Regions from separate parts of the Ornithinicoccus hortensis genome, predicted to be linked through region 1. Evidence: riboswitches for the same ligand, from Rfam matches in the RefSeq annotation. Region 1 holds a riboswitch; each other region holds the start of a gene.
What was found. A riboswitch is a leader RNA that binds a small molecule or an ion and turns the genes downstream of it on or off. The one in region 1 is predicted to bind S-adenosylmethionine.
Positions count from the first base shown of each region.

Region 2: linked by a shared signal. The riboswitch ahead of metB (cystathionine gamma-synthase) and the one ahead of FB467_RS03895 (bifunctional o-acetylhomoserine/o-acetylserine sulfhydrylase) in region 1 are both predicted to bind S-adenosylmethionine.
Region 3: linked by a shared signal. The riboswitch ahead of FB467_RS01800 (LLM class flavin-dependent oxidoreductase) and the one ahead of FB467_RS03895 (bifunctional o-acetylhomoserine/o-acetylserine sulfhydrylase) in region 1 are both predicted to bind S-adenosylmethionine.

Region 1 is NZ_VFOP01000001.1:847,059-857,216, forward strand. It holds gene FB467_RS03875 (hypothetical protein) at 1-449, shown strand, start outside; gene FB467_RS03880 (SPFH domain-containing protein) at 485-1,621, opposite strand; gene FB467_RS03885 (NfeD family protein) at 1,647-2,108, opposite strand; gene metX (homoserine O-acetyltransferase MetX) at 2,188-3,450, opposite strand; gene FB467_RS03895 (bifunctional o-acetylhomoserine/o-acetylserine sulfhydrylase) at 3,450-4,760, opposite strand; SAM riboswitch class IV at 5,051-5,167, opposite strand; gene FB467_RS03900 (hypothetical protein) at 5,311-6,441, shown strand; gene FB467_RS03905 (hypothetical protein) at 6,467-6,913, opposite strand; gene FB467_RS03910 (PspC domain-containing protein) at 6,916-8,232, opposite strand; gene FB467_RS03915 (ATP-binding protein) at 8,358-9,626, shown strand; gene FB467_RS03920 (LuxR C-terminal-related transcriptional regulator) at 9,626-10,158, shown strand, end outside.
Region 2 is NZ_VFOP01000001.1:386,848-397,005, reverse strand. It holds gene FB467_RS01775 (ABC transporter permease) at 1-169, shown strand, start outside; gene FB467_RS01770 (ABC transporter permease) at 183-1,133, shown strand; gene FB467_RS01765 (dipeptide ABC transporter ATP-binding protein) at 1,130-2,830, shown strand; gene FB467_RS01760 (LLM class flavin-dependent oxidoreductase) at 2,827-3,933, shown strand; SAM riboswitch class I at 3,962-4,082, shown strand; gene metB (cystathionine gamma-synthase) at 4,176-5,384, shown strand; gene FB467_RS01750 (methylenetetrahydrofolate reductase) at 5,405-6,349, shown strand; gene FB467_RS01745 (Uma2 family endonuclease) at 6,440-7,018, shown strand; gene FB467_RS01740 (Re/Si-specific NAD(P)(+) transhydrogenase subunit alpha) at 7,084-8,640, shown strand; gene pntB (Re/Si-specific NAD(P)(+) transhydrogenase subunit beta) at 8,637-10,037, shown strand; gene FB467_RS01730 (hypothetical protein) at 10,084-10,158, shown strand, end outside.
Region 3 is NZ_VFOP01000001.1:399,010-407,222, reverse strand. It holds gene FB467_RS01810 (LLM class flavin-dependent oxidoreductase) at 7-1,140, shown strand; gene FB467_RS01805 (alpha/beta hydrolase domain-containing protein) at 1,305-3,287, opposite strand; SAM riboswitch class IV at 3,601-3,715, shown strand; gene FB467_RS01800 (LLM class flavin-dependent oxidoreductase) at 3,937-5,175, shown strand; gene FB467_RS01795 (NtaA/DmoA family FMN-dependent monooxygenase) at 5,200-6,597, shown strand; gene FB467_RS01790 (NADPH-dependent FMN reductase) at 6,594-7,175, shown strand; gene FB467_RS01785 (flavin reductase family protein) at 7,172-7,735, shown strand; gene FB467_RS01780 (ABC transporter substrate-binding protein) at 7,741-8,213, shown strand, end outside.

The sequences.
Region 1 (10,158 bases):
GGATGCACCTGGCGATGCTGCTGCGGCACCTGGAGGCCAACCCCCCGAAGTGGGTGTCGGAGGGCTTCGCCGGCTGGTTCGAGGTCGCCGCCGCGGACGAGCCCGCCGAGGACCTGGAGTGGTGGTACGGCGTGCTCCTCAAGGGCGCCGGGCTGCCCACCGAGCTGCCGCCCTCGCTGTGGCTGGCCTTCGAGGGCGAGGGCCCGATGGATATCGACCGCAACTATGCCGCCTCCGCCATGGTCTTCCGCTACGTGGAGGAGACCTACGGCTACGAGACCACCGTCGCCCTCGGGGACCGGTTGCACCAGATCGCCCTGTGGGACGACTGGGACGGCGCCATCGACGACGCGCTGCATGAGCAGCTCGGCACCGGGTCGGCGGAGTTCGTGGACGGTTGGACGGCCTGGGTGGCCGACCGGTACCCCGACGTGGGGTCCGGCGACTGACGGGCCGGGCGGCCCTTCGCGGGGGCGGTGCTGCCCTACTCGGAGTCGGCGTGGCCCTGCTCGGGGTCGGTGCGGCCGCCGCCCGGGCGCGGACCTGCCACCCCGCGCCGGGAGGTGCGGGTGGACTCGGCGGCCTCCCGGCTGGCCCCGGCGGCCTCCTCCCGGGCCCGGCGCAGGGCCTCGCCCGGGTCCTCCAGGTCCACCGAGCCGAGCCCGTCCCCGTCGCCGGTGCCGGCGCCCTCCTGCATCGCCCCCGCGGCGGCGTCGAGGTGGGCGTGGCCCGGTGAGCCGGGGGCGCCGAGTGCGGACCCGATGCCCTGCAGGGCCTGGGTCAGCTCGGTCGGGACCACCCACAGGGTGTTGGCGTCTCCCTGGGCGATCTGCGGCAGCATCTGGAGGTACTGGTAGGCCAGCAGCTTGCTGTCCGGGTTGCCCTTGTGGATGGCGTCGAACACCTGGAGGATGGCCCGGGCCTCGCCCTGGGCCTCCAGGATCGCCGACTGTGCCGACCCCTCGGCGCGCAGGATCGCAGCCTGCTTCTCGCCCTCGGCGGTCAGGATCTGGGACTGCTTGACGCCCTCGGCGTTCAGGATCGTGGCGCGCCGGTCGCGCTCGGCCCGCATCTGCTTCTCCATCGAGTCCTGCACGCTGGGCGGCGGGTCGATGGCCTTCAGCTCCACCCGGTTGACCCGGATGCCCCAGCGGCCGGTGGCGTCGTCGAGCACCCCGCGCAGCTGCCCGTTGATCTGGTCGCGGCTGGTCAACGTCTGCTCCAGGTCCAGCGAACCCACCACGTTGCGCAGCGTGGTGACGGTGAGTTGCTCGACACCCTGGATGTAGTCGGCGATCTCGTAGGTGGCCGCCTTGGGGTCGGTCGGCTGGAAGTAGATGACGGTGTCGATGCTGACCACCAGGTTGTCGCTGGTGATCACCGGCTGCGGCGGGAAGGAGACGACCTGCTCCCGCAGGTCGATGTGCTTGCGGACCCGGTCCATGAACGGGATCAGGAAGTGCAGTCCGGGTTCGAGGGTGCGGTGGTAGCGGCCGAGCCGCTCCACGATGAGCGCGGTGGCCTGGGGCACGATTTTGATGGCGCGCGAGATCGCCACGGCCACGAAGATCAGCAGCAGCAGGAGAACGACGTACAGGGCGATGTCTGCGGGGTTGGGCATGCTGATGACCTCCTGGTCGGTGGGACTAGGGCGACGGATCGGCCGGGACGAGGGCGACGACGGCGGTGGCGCCCTCGATGCGGACGACGGCCACCCGGGCACCCAGGGGGATCGCGGGGCCGGACTCGGTGCGGGCGGTCCACTCCTCACCGGCGAGCTTCACCAGACCGGAGGTGTCGGTCACCTCGCTCAGGACGACCGCCGTGCGCCCCACGTGGGCCGCGGTGTTGGTGAGCTGTCCCTCTCCCGGTGGCTTGAGCTTGCGCAGTGCGAGCGGCCGGAGCAGGGCGAGCAGGGCGAGGGCGGTGATGATGAAGACGAAGACCTGGCCGACGAAGCCGAGACCGAAGTAGGCCGCGACCGCTGCCGCCACCGCCGCCAGGGCGAGCATGCTGAACACCAGGTCCAGGGAGGCGATCTCGATGAGCCCCAGTGCCAGCGCCGCCCCGGCCCACCAGAGCCACTGCGTCTCCCGCAAGAACTCCATCGCGCACCTCCGCCCGTCGTTGCCCCATGGTAGGGGACGAGGCGGGTGGGACAGGAGTGGCGGACGACCGGGGACCGGTCTACCAGAGGCCGCCACCGCTGAAGACGGACTCCTCGGCGGAGACCGCCGGGCGGGCCCGCTGGAGGCGGGACGGAGCTTGGCCGGCGTCCCGGGTGACCGGCGCCCTGCCCTGCGTCGGCGTGGTGCCGTGCGCCGGTGCCCGGTCGGAGAATCCGCCATGGTCGCGGACCGGCCGGTCCGCCAGCGCGTCGGCGATGATCGCGAAGACCTGGTCGGTCTCGATCAGGAAGCCGTCGTGGCCGTATGGCGAGTGGATGGTGGCCAGGCCCCGGCACGCGGGGGCGGTAGCGATCAGCGCGCCGTCCTCGGGGGTGAAGAGCCGGTCGCTGTCGACCACGGCGACGGTCAGGTCGGCGGTGATCCGGCGCAGGGCGGCGTCCACCCCGCCCCGGTCGCGGCCGATGTCGTGACCGTTCATCACCTCGGTCAGGTGCAGGTAGGTGTTCGCGTCGAACCGTCGGACCAGCTTGCGGCCGTGGTGCTGCAGGTAGGACTGCACGGCATACCGTCCGCCGTGTGCCGGGTCCTCACCCCGCTGGGGCTGGTTGCCGAAGCGCTCACCCATCTCCCCGCCGCTGCGGTAGGTGGCGTGCGCGATCTGGCGGGCGACCTCCAGGCCGGCGCGCGGACCCGGGCCGGGGTAGTAGTCGCCGCCGTGGAACGCCGGATCGGCGCGGATCGCATACAGCTGCGGTGTGGCCCAGGCGATCTGGTCGGCAGTAGCGACGGCCCCGGTCGCGATCGGCAGGCAGCGCTTCACCCGGCCGGGGAAGGTGACCGCCCACTCCAGGGCGCGCATCCCACCCATCGACCCGCCGACCACGGCGGCGAAGCTGCGGATGCCGAGGCGGTCGGCGAGCAGCGCCTCGGCCCGGACCTGGTCCCGGACGGTCAGCCGGGGGAAGAGCGAACCCCACGGCCGACCGTCCTGTCCCGGGGAGGAGGGCCCGGTGCTGCCCCGGCAGCCGCCGAGGACGTTCGGTGCGATGACGAAGTAGCGGTCGGTGTCGAGGGGGCGGCCCGGCCCGATCAGGCCGGGCCACCACCCCGCGGTCGGGCTGTCCGGTCCGGTGTCACCCTCGACGTGGGAGTCGCCGGTGAGTGCGTGCAGCACCAGCACCGCGTTGTCGCCCGCCTCGTTCAGACGTCCCCACGACTCGTACGCGAGGCGGACGTCGGGCAGCGTCTGCCCCGACTCCAGGGTGAGGTCGCCGACGACGCGTGAGCGTCGCCGGGTCCCGGTGGACAGCCCGACCGGCATCAGGCCCCCTTGGCCGCCACGAACCCGAGCTCGAGGTCCGCGAGGATGTCGTCGATGTGCTCCAGCCCGACGGCCAGGCGGACCAGGCCCGGGGTGACCCCGGCCGCGCGCTGGGCCTCCTCGGTCAGCTGCTGGTGGGTCGTCGAGGCCGGGTGGATGACCAGCGAGCGGACGTCACCGATGTTGGCCACGTTGGAGTGCAGCTCCAGCGCCGACACGAACCGCTTGCCGGCCTCGAGGCCGCCCTGGATCTCGAAGGCCAGGACCGCGCCGGCCCCGCCGGGCAGGTAGCGCTGGGCCAACTCGTAGGAGGGGTGGCCCGGCAGCCCCGCGTAGGAGACCGACTCCACCTGGTCGTGGTCCAGCAGCCAGTTCGCCACGTGCTTGGCGTTCGCGACGTGGCGCTCGATCCGCAGCGAGAGCGTCTCCAGCCCCTGGGCGATCAGGAAGGCGTTGAACGGTGCGATGGCCGGCCCGAGGTCGCGCAGCAGCTGCACCCGTGCCTTGAGGATGTAGGCCAGGTTGGCCCCGAGCGGGCTGCCCACCCCGAGGTCGCGGGCGAAGACCAGCCCGTGGTAGCTCTCGTCCGGGGTGTTGAACCCGGGGAAGCGCTCCGCGTGCTGCGCGTAGTCGAAGTTGCCGGAGTCCACAATCACGCCGCCGATCGCGGTGCCGTGGCCGCCCAGGTACTTCGTCGCCGAGTGCACCACGATGTCCGCGCCGTGCTCGATCGGACGGGTGAGGAAGGGCGTCGGGATGGTGTTGTCCACGATGAGGGGCACCCCGATGCGGTGCGCCACGTCGGCCACCGCGGCCGTGTCCAGCACCTGGCTGCTGGGGTTGGCCAGCGACTCGGCGAAGAACACCTTGGTGCGGTCGTTGGCGGCGGCGGCCCACGACTCGGCGTCGGTCGGGTCCTCCACGAAGCTCACCTCGACCCCGAGCTTGGGCAGGGTGTGGGCGAACAGGTTCTGGGTGCCGCCGTAGAGGCTCGGGGACGCGACGACGTGGTCACCGGCCTGGGCGACGTTGAGGATCGCCAGGGTGGTGGCCGACATGCCGGAGGCGAGCAGCAGGGCGCCCACCCCGCCCTCGAGGTCGGCGATCCGCGCCTCGACGGTCTCGTTGGTCGGGTTGCCGATCCGGGTGTAGATGGGGCCGAGGTCCTGGAGGGCGAACCGGGCCGCCGCCTCGTCGGCGTCGTCGAAGACGAAGGAGGTCGTCTGGTAGATCGGCAGTGCGCGGGCGCCGGTGGCGGCGTCCGGGGTCTGTCCGGCGTGGATCTGGCGGGTGGCGAAGGACCAGGTCATGGTCGGTGTCTCCTGATTCGTGGGGATGCATCCGTGGGGATGGTGGTGGGGATATTCGTGGGGATGTGTGCGTGGGGACGGTGGTGCGGGAGCCGGCGGCGCATCGGCAGGGCGGGCTGCGCCACGGCGCCCGACGGCATACGGGTAACCCCGCCCGTGCCGGGGGACGGCCGACGGGCCGAGCGGCGGTGGGGTGGGGGCAGGGGTCTGCGTGCCGGGCTTAGCGGCTACACATTCGACAGGTCACAGCGGCGCTCCTTCGTCAGCGTCTCTGGGCCTCTCGGGTGAGTGGCCCGCGCTTGCGAGAACGCCGTATGGCGTCCCGCCAGGTCATCACCCGGGGCACCCCACCGCGAGTGGAGGGTTGCCGTCCAGCAAGCCGGGGCTCGAAGCTGGAACTCATGACCTTGGGACACATATAACCCCACACAATCCCGCGAAGTCAATGCGCTCATCGGGGCCATCAACCGGTCGTGACTGAAGATGCTTCGGTAACGACTGGTGTGGCGGCGTGGTGCTTCGGCGGTGGCCGGAGGGCTACTGTCGTTCCATGCCGCTTCGCCCCCGCCTCGCCGCAGTGTCGGCCCTGGTCGTGGTCTCGGTCACAGCCTGCGCCGGACAGGGACCGTCGGACGACCGGGAGGAGGCCACCGGCGTCGCCGTGGGCAGCGGGTCCGACGCGGCCGGGGCGTCCGGGCCGGGGGACGAGTCCCGGTCGCAGGACGCGACCCGGACGACCGGAACGGCTCCCGCCCGGTCCGGCACACCGTCCGGCGCGGTGCTGTTCCTGGTGCCGGACACCGCGACCCACGTGACGATCACCGACTTCGACGCCATCCGCGAGCGCCTCGGCGTGCCCGAGATGACCTCGGAGTGGTTGATGACCGACCGGATCGAGTTCTGGGGGCAGGTGTCGCAGAGCACCGTCCTGCTGACGGACGGCGCGCTGCGCGAGGAGAACTCCCGGTTCATGCTGCGGTACGGCTTCACCCAGGACGACGTCGACTGGGAGGCGCGCTGGACGGGGGACGCCCCGGGCCTGGCCCTCGGGCTCCGGCCCGACCTGGACCCGGACGGCGTCGAGCGGGCGGTGGCCGACGGCGTGGGACCGCTGGCCGGCGCGCACCTGGAGCAGGAGGAGTCGGTGGTGGTGTCGGGGGGTGCGACCGGTGGGGATGCCACGATCGCCGCAGACCCTGCGGTGGTCAGGCTGGCCGGGACGGATGCCGAGTCGCTCTACCTGCGCCGTGGCTGCATCCCGTTCCACGAGGCGCTCGGGGTGGATGCCACCGAGGAGGACCAGGACGAGGTCGTGGCGGACCACGACGTGCCAGGCCTGCTCCGGGTCGAGGGGATCGCGGTGGCCTTCACCGGCCGGTCGGCCACGGTCCGGCTGGCCTACCCCGAGGGGGTGACCGAGGAGGCGGCGATGGTCGACCTGGGCGCCCGGGCCGACCTGGCGGCGGACTGGCCACTGGTGGAGTCGATCACGTTCGCCGACGGGTTCGTGGTGGAGCCGCCCCCGCCCGTCGGGTTCGCCGACGGGGTGGGCGAGCTGACCTATCCGGTCGCCGCGCCGGGCGGGGCGGCCACCCTGACGCTCACCGGGTTGTTGCCGGTCGGGGTCTGCAACGAGGTGCCGCCCATGGAGGAGCCGACCGGTCTCACCCCCGGGGGATGACCGGGGGTGAGCCCGGTCGGAGGGTTCATTCCTGACTGCGACGACCGGCCAGCCCGACCAGGCCCACCAGCACCAGGAGGGCGCCCACCCCCGCGAAGGCGAGGGGTGCGGCATACCTCCAGTCCACGGTGATGTCCACGAACTGCAGGGTGAGCGCGCCGGCGGCCACCGCCAGACAGACGACTCCGAAGGCCACGGTGCCCCAGGCCGGCCCGGTGGGTGCCGGGATCCGCTCCGGCTGCGGGGGTGGGGGCGTCGGGTCGGCGTCGGTCGTGGCTCCCGGGTGGTCCCTGCCGCCCGAGCCGGAGGACGCCCAGCCATCGGTGGGTTCCTCGGCCGCGGGAGGCCCGGGCACCTCCCGGGTCCGGTCGTCATCGGCGGCGACCTGTCGCCACTCCGGGATCTCGGTGCGCTCGACCGGGAAGTCCGGGGTCTCCGCGTGCGGTCGGAGCTGGTTGTCGTCGTTCATCATCCTCAGTTCCTCTCCACCGTGACCTGGCCGATGCCCACCTGGGCGTCGATCACGAGATCCACCGGACCGTCGCCGACGACGAGGTCCTCGTTGACGTTGAGCCCGCCGGTGACCGAGAACCCCTGGTCCTGGAAGGGCGGGCCGCTCAGGTTGACCGTCCCGATGCCGGAGCCGGCCTCGATCCGGACGGTCAGGTCCTCGGGCAGTTGGATGCGCAGGTGGCCGACGTTCACATCGGCCCGGATCGTCTCTCCGTCGACCGCGTCCGGGTCCAGCCCGGTGAGGTCGAGGATGCCCTCGCCCGCACCGAGGGCGAACTGCTCGCCCGCCGTGACGCTGGTCGGTCGCCAGGTGTCCTGGCCGACCCGGGTCGAGACCTGGTAGTCGTCCGGCAGCGGGGCGAAGGCGACCGTCCCGACCAGGCTGACCAGGGCCAGGAACCCGACCCACCCGCTGTGGCGTCCGGCGGCCCCGAGCCCCAGGACGACCACGGCCAGCACTGCCAGAGCCCCTGCGCAGGCGAGCGCCAGGGTGTTGCCGGGCAGGTCGTACTGCGCCCCCGCCCACAGCAGGCCGCCGAAGGTGAGCATGGCCAGTCCGGTCGCGATGAGTCCCGTCGTGGCGCCGGCCGTCTTGCGGCGCTCGCGGATCGGACGCGGTGGTGCGGGCTGCCGGGGTGGCCGCGGCGGGGTTGCGGTGCCGCGCCGGGGCGGCCGGGGTCCGTCGGGGGCGCCCACGGCACCCGCCCAGCCCGGACCGGTGTCCTGGGAGCCCGCCCAGCCCGGACCGGTCTGCTGCGAGCCGGTCCAGCCTGCACCGGTGGTCTCGTGCCGGAACGTGCCGCCACGGTTCGGGTCGGACCCGTCGAGCACCCCGGTCGAGCGCAGCAGCATGACGACGCCGATCACGACGGCGACCGTGAGCACCACGGAGGCGAACCACCAGCCGCCGCCCCACCAGCCACCGGGACCGCCCCACCAGGGCAGGATCCCGATCGTGGCGAAGGTGGTGACCACCAGCAGCAGGATGGACTCCCCGCGGCCCTCCCGGAGGCCCTGCTCCAGGTGGGTGCGCTCGGACCGGTCCGGCACCAGCAGCCAGGCCCAGAGGTAGAGCGCGACGCCGAAGCCGAAGATCAGTGCCGCCACCACGAAAGCGATCCGGATCACCAGCGGGTCCAGCCCGAAACGTCGCGCGGTCCCGGCGGCCACACCCCCGATCCAGGCGTCGGGGTCGCGGCGCAGGTCGATCCGGCGCAACGCGTCGAAGAAGGAGTCGGTGCCGGGGTGGTGCCCCTGGCCCCCAGGTGTGTTCGTCATACCCCCACGGTGCCGGTTGCGGGCCGACCCTCGCCATGAGGGGCGACCCTGACCGGACCCTGGCCGCACCCTGAGTTCGGTCGATCACGGTGGGACCAGCGCCCACGGTGGGACAGGATGGAGGGGTGCAGACCATCGACCATCCCCGCCCGCCGCTGCGGCGCGCCGTGCACGGGCGCGAGCTGGCGGGTGTCTGCGCGGGACTGGCCGAGCACCTCGGGCTGCACCCGAACGCGCTGCGGGTGGGCTTCGTCCTGCTGGCGTTCGCCGGGGGCCTGGGCTTCCTCGTGTATGGCGTGCTGTGGGCCACTGTCGCCGAGGACCCCGGGGAGCGACCGGGCCGGGAGACGGGGGAGGAAGCCGCGCAGGGTGGCCCGACCGGCTGGTTGGGGGACCGCCTGCGGGTCCCGGACTCCGCGCTCTGGGTGCTGTTCATCGGGGTGGCGCTGATCGTCACCGGCGCCGTGTTCGGGTTGCAGGGCCTGGGGGTGAACCTGCGGCTGGACCTCACCATCCCGTTCCTGGTGGTGGCCCTCGGCGCGGTGTTCGCCTGGTCCCAGCTGGACGAGGCGACGCGTCGTCGCTGGGTGCCCGGTGAAGGCCCGCAGCGGAACCAGGCGGTCACCCGGCTCGCGATCGGGGTGGCCATCGCCGTCGTCGGGCTGATCATGGTGGTGAGCCGCGACCAGGGCCTGGGCGAACTGTGGGACATGGCCGTCGCGGTGCTCGTCGTCCTGGTCGGGGTGACCCTCATCGTCGCCCCCTACGCCATGCGGCTGTGGCGCGACCTGCGCCGGGAGCAGACCGAGCGGATCCGTGCGACAGAGCGGGCCGACATCGCCGCCCACCTGCACGACTCGGTGCTCCAGACGCTGGCGCTGATCCAGCGCCGCGCGGACGACCCGGCCCAGGTCAACCGGTTGGCCCGGGCCCAGGAACGGGAGCTGCGCAACTGGCTGTATGCCGGACCCTCTGGCAGCGACAGCAGCCTCGCCTCGGCCATCACCGCCGTTGGCCACGAGGTCGAGGACCTGCACGGCGTGCCGATCGAGGTCGTGGTGACCGGCGACCGTGACCTCGACCAGACCGGAAACGCCCTGGTCAGCGCGCTGCGCGAGGCGATGACCAACGCAGTACGGCACGGCGCCCCACCGGTCTCCGCCTACGTCGAGGTCGGGCCGTCCGGGGTGGAGGCCTTCGTGCGCGACCACGGGCCCGGCTTCGACCCGGAGGCGGTGTCGCCCGACCGGCTCGGGGTCCGGGAGTCCATCCTGGGCCGGATGCAGCGGCACGGCGGCACGGCCCGGATCCGGAGACTGGACCACGGCACCGAGGTGAGCCTGACCCTGCCCGGTGCGAGTCCCCATACGCAGAGCGACGAAGGAGCACCCTGATGACCGCACCGATCCGGCTCGTCCTGGTCGACGACCACCACATGTTCCGCTCGGGGGTGAAGGCCGAGCTCGGGGAGGCGGGCGTGACCGGCGGCGGGCGCCCGCTGGAGGTCGTCGGCGAGGCCGGCAACGTCGACTCGGCCGTCTCCGTGATCACCCAGACCCGGCCCGACGTGGTGCTGCTCGACGTCCACCTGCCAGGCGGCAACGGCAAGGGCGGTAGCGACGTGATCACCGGCTGTCCCGGGGCGCTGAGCGAGTCCGGTGGGCCGGTGCGCTTCCTGGCACTGTCGGTGTCCGACGCCGCCGAGGACGTCATCGCGGTCATTCGGGCCGGCGCCCGTGGGTACGTGACCAAGACGATCAGCGGCACCGAGCTGGCGGGTGCGATCGGACGCGTGGCCGACGGGGACGCGGTGTTCAGCCCACGGCTGGCGGGCTTCGTGCTCGACGCGTTCGGCGCCGCGGCCGGTGAGATCGCGGAGGTCGACGAGGAGCTGGACCGGCTCAGCGCGCGGGAGCGCGAGGTGAT
Region 2 (10,158 bases), 460 kb from region 1:
CTCCGGCGTCGGCCGGCTCACGGTCAGCTCGGTCAGTTTCCAGGACCTCCCGGTGGTCCAGGGCGTCGTCGTCCTCGGTGCCACGGTCTTCGTCCTGACCAACCTGCTCGTCGACCTCGTCCTGCCGCTGGCCGACCCCCGGGTCGCCGTCGGCCGGTCCTACTCCTGAGAGGGGGAGCCCCATGTCGCTCACCCAGACCACGGTCCTGCTCGACCCACCCGCCCAGGGCGGTGACCGGCCGGCACCCGCCGGCGGCGCGCTGCAGCAGCCGGCGCGGTCCCGGTCGCGTGCTCTCCCCGCGGCCCGGTGGCCCAAGGCGGTCCGGTTCGCGGTGCGCCGTCCCGGCCTCGTGCTCAGCCTCGCGCTGCTCCTGGTGGTCGTGGTGGCCGCCTTCGCCCCCGGCCTCGTCGCGCCGGGTGACCCGGAGACCGGGATCACCGCCGAGAAGCTCCAGGCACCCAGCGCGGCCCACCTGTTCGGTACCGACCACCTCGGTCGGGACCTGTTCACCCGGGTCGTCCACGGCACCGCCCTGTCCCTGCGCACCGCGCTGGTCGCCGTCGGCCTGGCCCTGGTCGTCGGCGGCTTGCTCGGGGTGACCGCCGGCTTCCTCGGCGGGTGGGTCGACAACGTCGTCATGCGCGTCGTCGACGTGCTGATGGCGATCCCGTCCCTGTTGCTGTCGCTGGCGCTGATCGCCGCCCTCGGCTTCGGCCCCACCAACGTGGCGATCGCCGTCGCCGTCGGCAGCATCGCCACCTTCGCCCGGATCGCCCGGTCGCAGACCCTCCGGGTCTGCCAGGCCACGTATGTCGAGGCCGCCCGCTCCCTCGGGTCCCGCTGGCACGTGACGCTGCGCTGGCACGTGCTGCCCAACGCCTCCGGCCCGATCCTGGCGCTGGCGGTGCTCGAGTTCGGGATGGCGATCCTGGCCGTCTCGGCGCTGAGCTTCCTGGGCTACGGGGCGCCGCGACCGGCCCCCGAGTGGGGGTCGCTGGTGTCCGAGGGGCGCAACTTCCTGGCGACCGCCAGTTGGCTGACCACGCTGCCCGGACTGACCATCGCCGCCACGGTGCTCGCGGTGAACCGGGTCTCCAAGGCCCTGGACGGGGAGTGGGGTGGCTTCCGGTGAGCCGGGGCACGCCGTCCGACCGGGCCGGGCAGCCCGACCCGGCCGGCACCGACACCGTCCTGGAGGTCCGTGACCTGCGCGTCAGCTACCAGACCTCACGGGGTCGGGTGGAGGCGCTCAGGGGCGTCGACCTGGCCGTCGGGCGCGGTGAGGTCGTCGCGCTCGTCGGGGAGTCCGGGTCCGGCAAGAGCACACTGGCCCACGCGGTGATCGGGCTCCTCGCCGAGAACGCCGCCGTCGAGGGCGGCACCATCGCGGTGCGCGGACGGGACATTGCCCGGTGGGGCGAGCGCCGGCTGCGCGCCGTCCGGGGACGCGAGGTCGGCCTCGTCCCACAGGACCCGAGCGTCTCGCTGAACCCGGTGAAGCGGATCGGGCCGCAGGTGCTCGAGGCGGTCACCGCGCACCGCAGGCTGCCGCGGGCCGCCGCGCGGGCCGAGGCGCTGGGGCTGCTGGAGCGGGTCGGGCTGGACCGCCCCGAGGTGCGGCTGCGCCAGTACCCGCACGAACTGTCCGGCGGCATGCGGCAGCGGGTGCTCATCGCCATCGCGATCGCCGGACGCCCCGACCTGCTGATCGCCGACGAACCCACCAGCGCGCTGGACGTCACCGTGCAGCGCCGGATCCTGGACCACCTGGAGACCCTGACGGCCGACCTGGGCAGCTCGGTGCTGCTGGTCACCCACGACCTCGGGGTGGCCGCGGACCGGGCCGACCGGATCGTGGTGATGCAGGGCGGCCTGGTCGTCGAGGAGGGCCCCGTCCGGCAGATCCTGGAGGACCCGCAGGACGCCTACACGCGGCGGCTCCTGGCCAGCGCGCCCGGCCTCGGCGCCCGGGTGACGGGCCCGGCATACGCCCCGTCCGTGCCGGTGCCGGAGGAGGCGACGCCCGTGGTCCGGGCCGAGCACCTGGTGAAGGACTTCGCGCTCCCGGCCACCCGGGGCAGCGGCCCGCGGGTGGTGCGGGCCGTCGACGACGTCAGCTTCGAGCTGCACCGGGGCCGCACGCTGGCCCTGGTGGGCGAGTCCGGCTCGGGCAAGTCCACAACGGCCCGGCTGGTGCTGCGGCTGGCCGACCCGACGTCCGGCACGATCACCTTCGACGGCGCCGACATCACCACCGCCTCGGGCCGCCCGTGGCGCGAGCTGCGGCGGCGGGCGCAGCTGATCTACCAGAACCCGTATGCGTCGCTGGACCCGCGGTTCTCCGTCGAGGAGCTGGTCACCGAGCCGCTGCGTGCGTTCTCGGTCGGCACCCGCGCCTCGCAGCGCGAGCTGGCCGCCCGCCTCGTCGACCGGGTGGCGCTGCCCGGCGGGACGCTGACCCGCAAGCCGGCCGAGCTGTCCGGCGGCCAACGGCAACGCGTGGCGATCGCGCGGGCGCTCACCCTGTCCCCCGACCTGGTGGTCTGCGACGAGGCGGTCTCGGCGCTCGACGTCTCGGTGCAGGCGCAGGTGCTGGAACTCCTCGCCGAGTTGCAGGCGCAGGACGGACTGGCCTACCTGTTCATCACCCACGACCTGTCCGTCGTCCGGCAGATCGCGCACGACGTCGCGGTCATGCGCCAGGGGCGGATCGTCGAGCTCGCCCCCACCGAGCAGGTCTTCGAGCGCCCGGCGCACCCCTACACCCACGAGCTGCTCTCGGCGATCGCCGGGACGCGGCACCCCAACGCCCAAGGAGTCCCCGCGTGAAGTTCCTCGCGCTCACCCTGATCACGCACGTCCCCGACCCGGTCAACGGGACCCATCTGTCGACCCACGAGCGGCTGCGCCAGGTGGTTGACAACGCGGTGCTGGCCGAGCAGCTCGGCTTCGACGGGTATGCCGTGGGCGAGCGCCACGAGCGGCCGTTCATCTCCTCCTCGCCGCCCGTGGTGCTCAGCCACATCGCCGCGCGTACCAGCCGGATCCGGTTGTTCACCGGCGTGACCACGCTCAGCCTGTTGGACCCGGTCCGTGCCTTCGGGGACTACGCGACGCTGGACAACCTGGCCGACGGGCGGCTCGAGCTGATCATCGGGAAGGGCAACGGCTCGGCCCAGCGGGAGCTCTTCCAGGTCACCCCCGAGGACCAGTGGGCCCGTAACCGCGAGTCCTACGAGGTGTTCCGGCGGCTCTGGCGGGACAACCGGATCACCTGGTCCGGCCGGTTCCGCCCGCCGCTGGTCGACGCCGAGGTGTGGCCCCGGCCGCTGCAGCGCCCGATCCGGGTGTGGCACGGCAGCGCGACGAGCACCGCCTCGGTCGACCTGGCGATCGAATTCGGTGAACCGCTGTTCTCGGCGAACGTTACGCATCCGGTGGGGCCGTATGCCGAACTGGTCCGGTACTACCGGGAGCAGTGGGCGGCGGCCGGCCGGGACCCCGCGGAGGCCCTGGTGGGTGCGGGCTCCGCCGGCCTGGTGGTGACCCGGGACAGCCAGGAGGCGGTCGGGCTCTACCGGCCGGTCTACGAGGCCCGGACCCGGCAGTTCGCGGCGCTCGGGGTGGAGCCGTCGTTCCGGGACTACGAGGACTTCGTCGAGCGCAGTTCGGCGCTGATCGGCAGCCCCGAGCAGGTCGTCGACAAGGTGCACCGCTACCACGAGCAGCTCGGGCACGAGGTGCTCCACGTGTCCGCCGACGGCGAGGGGCTGACCGGGGCCCAGCACCGGGCCAGCCTCGAGCTGTTCCAGTCGGAGGTGGCACCGGCGCTGCGCGCGTCGATCCCGTCGCGGCCGCTCGCGGCGCCGATGACTCCTACCGAAGATCCTGCGTTAGCGGCGCGGTGTGAGGCGGGTCTCCTTTCGCATTGAGGTCGTGATGGGTTAGGCTTCCGAACGAAATCCATCACGACCGGCAGAGGGACAGGCCCGATGAAGCCGGGGCAGCCTCCCGCGGGGTAACCCGCGGGAAAGGTGCCAAATCCTGCGGCGGCCCCTCGGGGTCGGCCGGAAGATGGAGCTCGTGGACGGGTCGCAGGCCCGCCCCCGGGTAGCGCCCATCGTCCGCACCCGCAGGATCTGGCGGCCGGACACCTGGGAAGGGCGCGACCGACATGACCGAGATCTCCCGACTGACCCGCGGCCTGCGGACCGGCATCGACAGCGATCCCGCGCAGGGCGCGGTCATCCCCCCGCTGTACCTGTCCAGCAACTTCAGCTTCGCCGAGTTCGGCGTGCCCCGGGAGTACGACTACACCCGCAGCGGCAACCCGACCCGCGACGTCCTCGCCGAGGCACTGACCACGTTGGAGGGCGGCTACGGCGGGACGATCACGGCGACCGGCATGGCGGCGATCACGCTCTGCACCCAGGCGCTGCTGCGGCCCGGCGACACGATCCTGGTGCCGCACGACTGCTACGGCGGGAGCTGGCGGTTGTTCGACTCCCTCTCCGGCCGGGGTCAGTTCGCGAGCCGGACGGTCGACTTCGGCGACCCGGTCGCCGTCCAGGAGGCGCTCTCCGGACCGAACCCCCCGAAGGTGGTCTGGCTCGAGACGCCGTCCAACCCGTTGCTGCGGGTCACCGACATCGCCGCGGTCACCGAGGCCGCTCACCGGGTCGGTGCCCTCGTGGTGGCGGACAACACCTTCCTCTCCCCGGTGCTGCAGCAGCCGTTCGAGTTCGGCGTGGACGCCGTCGTGCACTCGACCACCAAGTTCATCAACGGCCACAGCGACGTCGTCGGCGGCGCCGTGATCGCGGCGAACCGGGAGCTGCACGAGGAGTTCGCCTACTGGGCCAACGTCCTGGGCATCGTGGGCAGCCCGTTCGACTCCTACCTGACCCTGCGCGGCCTGCGGACACTGCATACCCGGATCCGGGCACACCAGGAGAACGTGACGGCGGTGGTCGAGGAACTGGCCGACCACCCCGCGCTGGCCGCCTGCTACTACCCGGGCCTGCCGGACCACCCCGGCCACGAGCTCGCGGCCCGGCAGCAGAAGGGCTTTGGCGCGATGCTGTCCTTCGAGCTCGTGGGGGGCGAGCTGGCGGTGCGGGCGTTCCTGGACGGGCTGCGATGTTTCAGCCTCGCCGAGTCCCTGGGCGGCACGGAGAGCCTGGTCGCCCACCCGGCCACCATGACGCACGCCTCGATGAGCGCGCAGGCCCGCGAGGTCGCCGGGATCCGCGACGGGCTGCTGCGGCTGTCCGTCGGCATCGAGGAGGCCGCCGACCTGGTCGCTGACCTGCGCGCCGGCCTCGACCGGGCCCTGGAGGCGACGGAGGCGGCCGACCCGGCCCACCGCAGCGAGGTAGCGTGACGCCGACAGGAGGCGAACTGGTGGGCACGCGGCAGCCGGCACGGGCCGGCCTCGGGGCACGGTTGGCCGCGCCCGGGAGGCCCCTGCTGTTGTTCAGCATGACCCCGCCCCGGCAGAACACGCCCGAGGCGGACCGGGCCCGCATCGCCGAGGTGATGACCGGCCGGCTGCGCGACCTGGACCTGGACGCACTGATCCTCTACGACATCGAGGACGAGAGCGACCGCAACCCGCAGGAGCGCCCCTTCCCCTACCTGCCCACGATGGACCCGGCGGACTTCCGGACCCACCTCACCGGCTGGGACGGTCCCGTGGTCGTCTACCGCACCGTCGGCAAGTACGAGCCGACCGAGCTCAAGCAGTGGTTGACCGACCAGGACCCGGACCGGGTGGCCACCGTCCTGGTCGGCGCGTCCACCGGCTCCACCCGGGTGCGCACCCGGCTCGCGGAGGCCCAGTCGCTGTGGCGCGACAGCGGCGCGGCCCTGCCGCTCGGCGCCGTCGCCATCCCGGAGCGGCACGCCGCGCGCGGTGACGAGCACGACCGGATGCTCCGCAAGCAGGCGGCGGGTACGTCCTTCTTCGTCACCCAGGTCGTCTACGACATCGATGCCGCCAAGGACCTGGTCTCCGACTACTACTACGCGTGCGTGGACCGGGGGGTGCGGCCGGCACCGCTGGTCTTCACCCTCTCGGTCTGCGGGTCGCTGAAGACGCTGGACTTCCTGCAGTGGCTCGGGGTGAACCTGCCCCGGTGGCTGCTCAACCAGCTCGAGCGTGCCGAGGACCCGCTCGCCGAGTCGCTGCGCCAGTGCGCCGAGATCGCGGCCGGCCTCGCGGACTTCTGCACCCGGTTGGGTATGCCGTTCGGCTTCAACATCGAGAGCGTGTCCATCCGCCGGGTCGAGATCGACGCCTCGGTGCAGCTGGCTGCGCACGTCCGGGAGGCGCTGGTCGGCAGGTAGGTTGCGGGCCCGGCTGTGGACGGACGGCCCCGCGTCCGGCGTGCCGTGCCAACCTGGACCGCATGGGAGGGAAGGGGGACTATGGGAGTCATGCCGACCCCTCCGCTGAGCCGGCCGTTGACCCTCGAGGACTTCGAGGCGATCCGTGACGTCGAGGACGGGCACCGCTACGAGCTCATCGACGGGGTGCTGGTCGTGACCCCGTCGCCCGTCCCGCGCCACCAGCAGGTGGTCACCGAGCTGCTGTTCCTGCTGCGGTCGACGATCACGCCGGGGCACCGGGTGTATGCCGCACCGCTGGACGTCCGGCTCGGAACGGACACCGTGGTGCAGCCGGACCTGCTGGTCGCGGCACCGGCCACCGTCACGGCGGGGTGGGTCGACGGCCCTCCTGCCCTGGTCGTCGAGGTGCTCTCGCCCAGCACCCGCTCCTTCGACCTCGGCGCAAAGCTGCTGCGCTACGAGCAGGCAGGGACCCCGTCCTACTGGGTGGTGGACCCGGACGAGCCGTCCCTGCGGGCCTGGGAGCTGGACGCCGACGGCTACCGCGAGGTGGCCCGCGCTGCCGGCGACGAGGTGGCAGAACTGGCCCGGCCGTGGCCCCTCCGGGTCGTCCCCGCCGACCTCGCGGCCGGGGACCTCCCGGGCCCGGTCGGACCCTCCTTGTAGGGTGCGAAGCGGCGGACGGTCCACGGGACGGGGGACCGCCGTCGACCCGAGGCGAAGGAGCCCCTGTGCGCATTGGCGTCCCGTTGGAGTCGCTCCCCGGGGAGACGCGCGTCGCCGCGACGCCGCAGTCGGTGGGTCGGCTGGTCGCCCTGGGGTATGCCGTGACCGTCCAGTCCGGGGCGGGGAGCCGGGCCAGTTATCCGGACGAGGCGTATGCCGGGGCGGGCGCCACCGTGGACCCCGGACCGGAGGTGTGGTCCGCCGACGTGATGTTGAAGGTCAACGCGCCCTCGACCGAGGAGATCGCGTGGCTGCGACCGGGCACCACCCTGGTCGCGCTGCTCAGCCCGGCGCTGTCCCCGGACCTGCTGGACGCGCTCGCCGCCCGTGGGGTGACGGCCCTGGCGATGGACGCGGTGCCCAGGATCTCCCGGGCGCAGTCGCTGGACGTGCTCTCCTCGATGGCGAACATCGGTGGCTACCGGGCCGTGGTCGAGGCGGCGCACCAGTTCGGGTCGGTGTTCACCGGCCAGGTCACGGCCGCCGGCACCGTGCCGCCGGCGAAGGTCTTCGTGATCGGCGCGGGGGTCGCCGGCCTGGCCGCGATCGGCGCCGCCTCGAGCCTGGGCGCCATTGTCCGGGCCTTCGACATCCGGCCGGAGGTGGCCGAGCAGGTCGCCTCGATGGGCGCCGAGTTCGTCCAGATCGAGCTCCCCGACCAGGGGCCCAGCGCCGACGGGTACGCCCGCGAGATGGACGAGGACCTCGAGGCACGGGCGATGGAGGTGTATGCGCAGGAGTGCGCCGAGGCCGACATCGTCATCACCACCGCCCTCATCCCGGGCCGGCCGGCGCCCCGGCTGATCACCGCCGAGACCGTGGCCGCCATGAGACCGGGCAGCGTGGTCGTGGACATGGCGGCGGCCAACGGCGGCAACTGTGCGGCGACCGTGCCGGGCGAGGTCACGACGACCGCAGGCGGGGTCAGGGTGATCGGCTACACCGACCTGCCCGGGCGGCTGCCGACGCAGGCGTCGCAGCTGTTCGGCACCAACATCGCCAACCTGATCACGCTGCTCACCCCCGGCTCGGACGGTGACCTGGTCCTCGACCTGGACGACGAGGTGCAGCGCGGCCTGACCGTGGTCCACGAGGGCACCGTGACCTGGCCGCCGCCCCCGGTCACCGTGTCGGCCACGCCCCCAGCGGCCGCAGCCGCTACCGTCGACGAGCCGGAGCCCGCGCCCTCGCCCCCGAAACCCCCACCGGACCCGCGTCGCCGGTACGCCGCGATGGGCCTCGCCGCGGTCCTCTTCGCGCTGGTGGCCAGCGTCTCGCCGCCGACCTTCCTGGGCCACTTCACCGTGTTCACGCTCGCCGTCATCGTCGGCTTCTACGTGATCACCAACGTGACGCACGCCCTGCATACACCGTTGCTCGCCGAGACCAATGCGATCAGCGGCATCATCCTGGTCGGCGCGCTCCTCCAGGTCGGCAACGAGGACCTCCTGGTCCGCAGCCTGGCCCTGGGGGCCGTGGTGGTGGCCAGCGTCAACGTCTTCGGCGGGTTCGCCGTCACCGGGCGGATGCTGCGGATGTTCCGGCGGGACGAGGCGGCATGAGCGTCACCTCCCTCAACCTCGTGCAGGCCGCCTACATCATCGCGGCCGTGCTGTTCGTGCTGTCCCTGGCGGGGCTGTCCAAGCACGAGACCGCCCGGCGCGGCAACGCCTTCGGCATCATCGGCATGACGATCGCGCTCGGTGCGACCGTGTGGCTGGCCGCGCTGGAGGCGGACAACCCGGTCCTGACGCTCGCACTGATCGGGGCCGCGATGGCGGTCGGCGCGGCGATCGGCCTGTGGCGCGCCCGCGTCGTGGAGATGACCTCGATCCCCCAGCTCATCGCGGTGCTGCACAGCTTCGTCGGGATCGCGGCGGTGCTCGTCGGCTACAACGCCTACGTCGCTCCCGGTCCGCTGACCGGGGCGGAGGAGACCATCCACCTGGTCGAGGTCTTCCTCGGCATCTTCATCGGCGCGGTGACCTTCACCGGCTCCGTCATCGCGGCGCTCAAGCTCAGCGCCAAGATCTCCGCCAACCCGTTGATGCTCCCGCACCGGCACCTGCTCAACCTGCTGGCGCTCGTGGTCTCCGCTGGGCTGCTCGTCTGGTTCATGGTGAGCCACTCGGTGCTGCCGCTGGTGCTGATGACGGTGATCGCCCTCGCCTTCGGCTGGCACCTGGTGGCCTCGATCGGTGGCGGGGACATGCCGATCGTGGTGTCGATGCTCAACAGTTACTCCGGGTGGGCGGCCGCCGCGGCCGGCTTCATCCTGGGCAACGACCTGCTGATCGTCACCGGCGCCCTCGTGGGGTCCTCCGGTGCCATCCTCAGCTACCTGATGTGCCGGGCGATGAACCGCTCCTTCATCTCGGTGATCGCCGGCGGCTTCGGCACCGAGAGCGTCGCCTTCGAGGAGGGCGAGCGGGTCGGTGACTACCGGGAGAGCAACGCCGCGGAGGTGGCCGAGCTGCTCCGGGAGGCCCGGTCGGTGGTCATCACCCCCGGCTACGGCATGGCCGTGGCGCAGGCGCAGTATCCCGTCGCCGACCTGACCGCCCGGCTACGCAAGCGGGGCGCGCAGGTGCGCTTCGGCATACACCCCGTCGCGGGGCGACTGCCCGGTCACATGAACGTGCTGCTCGCCGAGGCGAAAGTGCCCTACGACATCGTGCTCGGGATGGACGAGATCAACGGCGACTTCGGCGACACCGACGTCGTCCTCGTCATCGGCGCCAACGACACCGTCAATCCGGCGGCCGTGGATGAGCCGGGGTCGCCGATCGCCGGTATGCCGGTGCTCGAGGTGTGGCACGCGAGGGACGTCGTGGTACTCAAGCGGTCGATGGCCAGCGGGTATGCCGGCGTGCAGAACCCGCTGTTCTACCGGGACAACACGCGGATGCTGTTCGGCGATGCCAAGGAGGCGGTCGAGTCGGTGCTGCGGGACCTGTGAGGGGAAACCTGTTGCCCGGGGTGGCCATCGCTGGTGGACTCGACTGGTGCAGGTGACGCGAACGGCCGAGGACGTCTGGAGTTGCGACGGCGCGGAGTTGGCCGTCATCATGCGCCCCGAC
Region 3 (8,213 bases), 450 kb from region 1:
GTTCTCATGCCCGTCCCGTTGGGTGTCCTCGACCTCGTCCCCGTCAGCAGCGGCGGCACCGCCGCACAGGCGCTGACCAACAGCCGAGACCTGGTGCGCCGGGCCGAGGCGGCCGGCTACCACCGCTACTGGTTCGCCGAGCACCACCTCAACCCCGGGGTCGTCGGGTCGTCCCCGGCGCTGACCATCGCGCTGACGGCGGGGGACACCACGCGGATCCGGCTCGGCTCGGGCGCGGTGCTGGCCGGGCACCGCACCGCCCTGTCGATCGCCGAGGAGTTCGCGCTCCTGGCGGCGGCCTTCCCGGGACGGATCGACCTGGGCCTGGGGCGTTCCGGACTGCGCCGGGCGCCGGGGGCTGACAAACCGACGGGTCTGCCGCCGCGCCCCGCGGCGCAGGAGTACACCACCCCCGAGGGGCTGCTCGTCCCAGCGCCGGTGGCGCTCGGTCCGCTGCTGTCCGGTCCCCGGTTCCGCGCGAGCCAGTCGTTGCTCTACCTGAAGGGGGCGCAGCCGGAGGGGTATGCCGAGATCGTCACCACGATCCAGGACATCCTCGGCGGGACGTTGGAGGTCGGGGAGTTGTCGCTCGACCGGGCCGCAGCCGACACCCCGAGCGACCCCGAGCTGTGGATCCTGGGGAGCTCCAAGGGCGAGTCCGCGGCGCTCGCCGGGCAGCGCGCGTTGCCGTTCGGCGCGAACTACCACGTCGCGCCGTCCGGGGTGATCGACGCCGTCGGCCACTACCGGGACAGCTTCGTCCCCGGTGACCGGCTGACGGCACCGCACGTGACGGTCTCCGCGGACGTGGTCGTGGCCCCCACCGATGACGAGGCCGAATACCTGGCGGCCGGCTACGGGCAGTGGGTGGCCTCGATCCGCACCGGCCGCGGGGCGATCCCGTATCCCACGCCCGAGGAGGCCGCCGCCGACCCGCTGCCGCCCGAGGAAGAGGCCCTGGTGGACGACCGCCTCCGGACCCGGTTCGTGGGGAGTCCGGAGAGGGTCGCCGACCAGCTCGGCGTGCTGCAGGCCGCGACCGGCGCCGACGAGCTGCTGATCACGACGATCACGCATGACCACGAGGCGCGGGCGCGTTCCCACGAGCTGCTGGCCGCCGCCTGGTTCGCCCGCCCCTGACCCCACCACCCGACCGGACGTGTGACCGGGCGGCCCCACCACCCCACCGGACGTGCGACCGGGCGGCCCCAGGGGGTGACCGGACGTGCGACCGGGCTGTCTCTAGGGGCGACCGGACGCGTGACCGGGCGCCCGCCGTCCTGCCGACGGGCGCCCGGTCGGCGTCAGCGGACGGAGATGCCCTTCGCCTCCTCGATCATCGACTGGGCATCGGCCGGGAGTAGGTAGCCCTTGCGGACCAGGGAGTGTGCCCAGGTCGAGTACCGAGACACATACCGGTCGTCGGAGCTGTAGCGCTCCTCGAGCGACCGGCGCGGGTCGCCGTTGTCGATCCGCTCCGCCTTCGTCGCGGCGAACGGGATGAAGGATCCCAAGGAGCCGCACAGCTCGCCTTCCGCGTTGCCGGCCGACCGGTGGTTCCACCCGGTGTAGGTGGCCAGCGGCGCCTCCAGAGCGGGCAACCGGATCCCGGCCCGGGAGTTGCCGTCGACATCGACCCGGGGCACCAGGACGGCATACTCGGCACCCTCGGTCGGAGGCGTCGTGGCGTAGTCGGTGACCCTCAGGTAGTTGAACAGTCCGTTGTAGGTCACGCCCGGGATATCGGGGAAGCGCGTCTCGTCCTGCGCCGAGCCGACGAGCGTGCCGGCGTCGGCCGAGCCGTAGTTGCTGGCCGGCGGGGTGACCCCGTCTGCCGTCCAGCTGTCCAGGCGCAGGACCAGCGATCGGATGACCGCCTGCGTGCCGAGCGGGGTGTTGACCTGCTGGCAGATCCCGAGGTCGTCGTTCGGCGGCAGGATGGCGTTCGCCCCGCCGTGCGGGGTGCCCGCCACCATGTAGAGCCGGACCGTGTCCGGCATCGTCACGTCGGTCGGTCCGGCCGGGTCCCCGTCGGTCACCACGAGGGAGCCGCGGGCACCCCATACCTCGTACTCGCCGTCCACGTGCATGATCTTGGGGCAGGTCTGCGTGGCGCTGCAGGCCTGCAGGATCCCGTCGGTCTCGCCGGTCAGCGGGTCCTGGATGGTGGGGTAGGTGAACGGGAACTGGTCGCCGCGCTGCAGGTGCTCCTCGTGCTGCTTGGACCAACGACCGACCTGGGCGAACTCGTAGTTGAGCCAGATGCGGCGGGAGCCCGCGATGATCGGCATCGCCCCGTCGAAGATCTGTCGGCCGTCGAGGTCCTGGTTGAAGCCTTCGTAGATGAACTCCCGGAGGTAGCGCCCGCTCTGGGACACCCCGAGCGCCACGGCATTGTCGATCGACTCGCCGCCGAGCGGATTCGGGTTGCCCTCCTTGTCCTGGTCGGCGAACCGCAGGAACGAGTTGATGTCCCGGGTGCTGAGCAGGCCGAGCCCGAGCACCGTCGGCTCGGTCCCGGGGTAGATGAACTCGAAGATGGCGCCGGAGTCGAACGGTGCGCCGGGGTGGGTCACCTCGATCTGCTGGTCGTTGACGTATTGCCAGTCGTCGATGGGCTGGCGCGGGTCGCTCTCCTTCTCCCGGATCGTCAGCGAGGCCTCCTCGCGGTCCAGGGATGCTGCCGGGTAGCTCAGCGTTCCGGTCCAGGTCCCCGTGCCCTGGTCGACGAACTCGTCGCGGACGAGGTCGACGATGGGCTCTCCGTCGTCCGTCGCGACGGGAAAGTCGGCGTTGAGGGTGGCCTCGGACTCCGGGAGGTCGCCCTGCCACCCGGACCACACGAGGGTGAATCCTTCGTCGTAGAGCAGGGTGTCCTCGCCGTTGACGAAGGCCGGGATCAGCGGCCTACCCCGGTTGACCACCTCATACAGCAGGGTGCCGTTGCCCTCGCTCATGTCGGTCGGTTTGTGGATCTCGAAGTCGACGCTGTACTCGACCATCCCCTGGTCATTCACGGGCGCCTTGTCCAGGTTCACGATGGCGGCGTTCGCCGGGTCATCGGGGTCTACCTCTCCGTAGACGTGGCCGGTGAGCCGTTCGTAGTCGGAGTCGACGCCCTCCAGCGGAGTGCGTGATTCGACCACCATCTCTAGGTGAGGGTCGGCGTCGGTGGAGCCGGCCTCGGGCGTGATCACCCCGGGATGGGCCGCTACTGGGAGCAGGGCTGGAACTCCGATGAGCAGGGTCGCGGAGATTCCCCGTCCCCAGATGGTGCGTGCCTTCATGTGCTGTTCCCCTTCGTGGAACGAGGGCACCCCATTGATACCCCCTGGTGTCCGCACAGGACTTGGCCTAGTGGCCTATCCAATTGGACAGTAGGGGTCGGCGGTGAGGCCGTCAAGGCTTTGTATGCCGATCGTCGGGATCGCCCGGTCGCGCGTCTGGTCGTGTGGTGGGGCCGACCGGTCGCGCGTCTGGTGGGGTGGTGGGGCCGACCGGTCGCGCGTCTGGTCGGGGAGGCGGGGGTGAGGTAGGTCACGCTGCCGAGATGCATAACGCTATTGACGGATCATCCGAATGCCGTGTTATGTTCATCTCGGTCATGAGCCCCAGCGTCAAGCCCTGGCTTGCTGGGCGGCAACCCTCTCTCGCAGTGGGGTGCTCCAGGTGAGGACCGGGCCGGTCGCAATACCGCGATCGGCAAGTGCGACAGCCACGGAGGTCACTCCCTTGTTCAGCGTCATCCCGGAGCAGCAGCGCAACCTGTCCGCCCGATGTCAGGACGCCGGGCCCGCTCGGATGCGCTCGGCCCGAGGGGCCTGTCAGCACCGCTGACCGACGTCCCGCACGCAGCACCTTCCCCCTTAAACCCGGGGTCCCCGACCCCACCTCCCGGTCCGACGACGGACCGCCCTGCACCCACAGGAGATCTCGTTGACTTCGACGCTGCCCACTTCCGACACCCCCGTGCACCTCGCCATCGCCCTGGACGGCACCGGCTGGCACCCCGCCTCCTGGCGGCGGACCGGCTCCCGGGCCACCGAGGTCTTCACCGGTCGATACTGGACCGATCAGGCGCTGACCGCCGAGCGGGGACTGATCGACTTCATCACCATCGAGGACAGCCTGGCGCTGCACGCCGGCACCCCGTTCGGTCCCGCCCCGGTGCCGACCACCTCGCGGCTGGTCGGCCGCCTCGACGCGAGCCTGGTCGCCAGCTGGGTCGCCACCCGCACCGAACGGATCGGCATCGTGCCGACGATCACCACCACGCACACCGAGCCGTTCCACGTCTCCAAGAACCTGGCGACCCTGGACCACGTCAGCCTCGGACGGGCCGGTTGGCGGGTGCAGGTCTCTGCCCGCCCGGCCGAGGCGGCGCACGTCGGTCGTCGGGCCGCGCCGTTCGGGGACGTCCGTGACGCACGCGACCTCGCCTCCCCGGAGGCGCAGGCGCAGCTGCGCAGCCTGTTCGACGAGGCGGGCGACGTCATCGAGGTGGTCCGCCGGCTGTGGGACAGTTGGGAGGACGGTGCCGAGATCCGCGACGCCGCCACCGGGCGGTTCATCGACCGGGACAAGCTGCACTACATCGACTTCGAGGGCGAATACTTCTCGGTCAAGGGCCCCTCGATCACCCCGCGCCCGCCGCAGGGGCAGCCGGTCGTCACCGCGCTCGGCCACCAGCCGATCCCCTACGAACTGGCCGCCCGCGGCGCCGACGTCCTCTACGTCACGCCCCGGGACGACGAGGACGCCGCGGCCATCCTGGCGCAGGTCCGCGAGCTGGAGGGGCAGCACCGGACCGCCGACACCCCGCTCAAGGTCTTCGCCGACCTCGAGGTGGTGCTGTCCACCCCGGAGCACGGCGACGGGGCGGCGCGGCTGAGGCAACTCGACGAGGTCGCCGGGGAGGAGTTCACCTCCGACGCCCTGGTCTTCGCCGGGGACGCGGCAGCGCTGGCCGACCTGGTCCAGCGGTGGCACGCCCTCGGGTATGCCGGCTTCCGGCTCCGCCCCGCCGAGCACGCGATCGACCTCCCGGCGATCACCGACGCCCTCGTCCCGGCGCTCCAGCGCGCCGGACTGTTCCGCACCGCATACGGCCCCTCCACGCTGCGCGAACGGCTCGGCCTGCCGGCCGCCGTCAACCGCTACGCCGCCAGCGCCTGACCACCCAACTCCAAGGACACCGACATGAGCACACCCCCCAAGCAGGTCATCCTCGGGGCGCACTTCCCCGGGGTGAACAACACCACCGTCTGGAGCGACCCGCGCTCCGGCAGCCACATCGAGTTCGACTCCTTCCGCCGGTTCGCTCGGGCTGCCGAGCGGGGGCACCTGGACTTCCTCTTCCTCGCCGAGGGCCTGCGGCTGCGCGAGCAGCGCGGCCTGATCCACGACCTCGACGTCGTCGGTCGGCCGGACACCCTCCCGGTGCTCGCCGCGCTCGCCGGGGTCACCGACCACCTCGGGCTGGTCGGCACCATCAACGCCACCTTCAACGAGCCGTATGAGGTGGCCCGCCAGTTCGCGACCCTGGACCACCTGTCCGGCGGCCGCGCCGGGTGGAACGTGGTCACCAGCTCCGACGCCTTCACCGGCGAGAACTTCCGCCGCGGCGGCTACCTCGACCGGGAGCTGCGCTACGAGCGCGCCGAGAGCATCGTCCGGGCGGCCCGGCACCTCTGGGACTCCTGGCAGGTCGACGCGGTCGCCGGCGACCAGGAGCACGGGCGCTTCCTGGCGGACGGGACGGTCGGGGAGTTCGGCTACCACGACGACCACTTCGACATCGCGGGCCACTTCAACGTGCCGCGCTCGCCCCAACAGCACCCGGTGATCTTCCAGGCGGGCGACTCCGACGGGGGACGCGAGTTCGCGGCACGCACCGCGGACGTGATCTTCACCCGGCACGGCACCCCGGAGGCGGGGCGGGCCTTCTTCCGCGACGTCAAGTCGCGGCTCGCCCGCTACGGCCGTCGCCCCGACGACCTCAAGATCCTCCCCGGGGTCACCTTCGTAGTCGGCGACACCGACGAGGAGGCCGCGGAGCTTGCCGCCGACATCCGCCGCCAGCAGGTCAGCGGGCAGACCGCGATCCTGCTCCTGGAGCAGGTGTGGAACCGGGACCTCTCCGGCTACGACCCCGACGGGCCGCTGCCCGACGTGGAGCCCGAGGTCGGCCCCTCGAGCATCATCCAGGGCCGGGCCCGGCACGTCGACGACGCCCGCGCGGAGGTCACCCGCCTGCGGGCCCTCGCGGAGGAGAAGAACCTCACGCTGCGCGAGGTCGCCATCGAGCGCGGCCAGCGGCAGGCCTTCGTGGGCAGCCCGGAGACGATCGCCGATGCTCTCATCGACGCGGTGCAGACCGAGGTCAGCGACGGGTTCATCCTCGTGCCGCACATCACCCCCGGGGGCCTGGACGCGTTCGTCGACCAGGTCGTGCCGCTCCTGGTGGAGCGGGGTGCGCTGCGCGCCTCCTATGCCGAGGGGTCGACCCTGCGCGACCAGCTGGGGCTGTCCGCTGCCCGCCCCGCCACCGACTGGGAGACCGCGGCGGCAGCCGGGGTCCGGAAGGAGTCCGCATGAGCACCGCACAGACCGTGGTCCTGGTCGGGAACCCGCGCGCGGGGTCCCGCACCTCCGCCCTGGCCGGCACCGTCGTGGAACAGGTCCGGGCAGCCCTGCCCGACCTGGACCTCGGTGACACACCGGAGGTGCTGGAACTGGCCGAGCTCGTCGGCATCACGTTCACCGCCGAGCCGGCCACGGCGGCGGCACCGCATCCGGACCCGTGGGGTGCGGTCCGCTCGGCCCGGCTCCTCGTCGTGGCGACCCCGACCTACAAGGGCACCTACACCGGGTTGCTGAAGATCTTCCTGGACACCTACCAGGCCGGCGACCTCGCGGGGGTGGTGGCCGTGCCGGTGGCCATCGCCGGCAAGCCCGATCACCGTGACTCCGTGGCCGCGACGCTGCAGCTGCTCCTCGAGGAGCTCGGCGCGCAGGTCCCGTCTGGGGCGGTGTCGCTGCTCGAGCCGGAGGTACCGGACGCTGAGACGGTCGTCGCCGACTGGGTGGGCGAGCACGCGGGCACCCTGCAGCGTGCGCTGACCGCAGCGGGCGTCCGAGCCGAACAGCCCGTCGTGACGGGAGGAGGACGATGACCGCCCACGCGTTCACCGCCCACGATGGGGCGACCGGCCTGACCGGGGAGCCGGGCCCGGACGCGAGCGCCTTCCGGGCCGCCTTCCGCAGCGCGGTCGGCACGGTGAGCGTGATCACCGCCGGTGGGCCGTTGCGCCCGGTCGGTTTCACCGCCACCTCCCTGGTGTCGGTGTCGGTCGACCCGCTCTACGTCAGCTTCAACATCTCCCGGGGCGCGTCCAGTTGGCCGACCCTCCAGCGCGCCGGCCACGTGGCGGCCCACCTGCTCCACCGGGACCAGCAGGACGTGGCCACGGCGTTCGCCACCAGCGGCATCGACCGGTTCGCCGCTGCCGGAAGTTGGGCCTCCGGGCCGCACGGTCTGCCCGTCCTCGACCGTGCCCTGGCCCGTCTCATCCTCGCGGTCCGCAGCCGCACGCACGTCGGCGACAGCGCCGTCGTGCTGGCCGAGGTGGTCGACCTCGAGCACACCCCGGGACCCCCACTCGCCTACCACGACGGTGGCTATCGCGAGATCGCCCCGGCCCTTCCTGCATCCGACCCCACCCCTGATCGGTGACACCCATGAACCACACCACCCGACCCACGTTCCGGGCCGGCGCCGCCCGGCACCGGGCCTCCCGGCATACCCTCCTCGCCCCCGGCGCCCTCGGTGCCACACTCCTCCTCGCGGCATGCGCGCCAGGAGGAGCCACAGAGACCGACGGCGAGGGCGGCGACGGCGCGGCGGCCAGCGCGCTGCCGGCGTCGGCACCCGAAGAGGTCACGCCCGGCGGTGCCCTCCGGTTTGCCGTCGGATCCGACCAGGGCTGCGTCGACCCGCAGCAGGTCGGCAGCAACGACACCATTTACTCGATCCGCCACCTCGTGGATTCCCTGACCGACCAGGACCCGGAGACCGGGGAGATCGTCCCCTGGCTCGCCGAGTCGTGGGAGGTCAACGACGACGCCAGCGCCTACACCTTCCATCTGCAGGAGGGGGCCACCTTCAGCGACGGCACCCCGGTGGACGCCGAGGCGGTCAAGACCAACCTGGA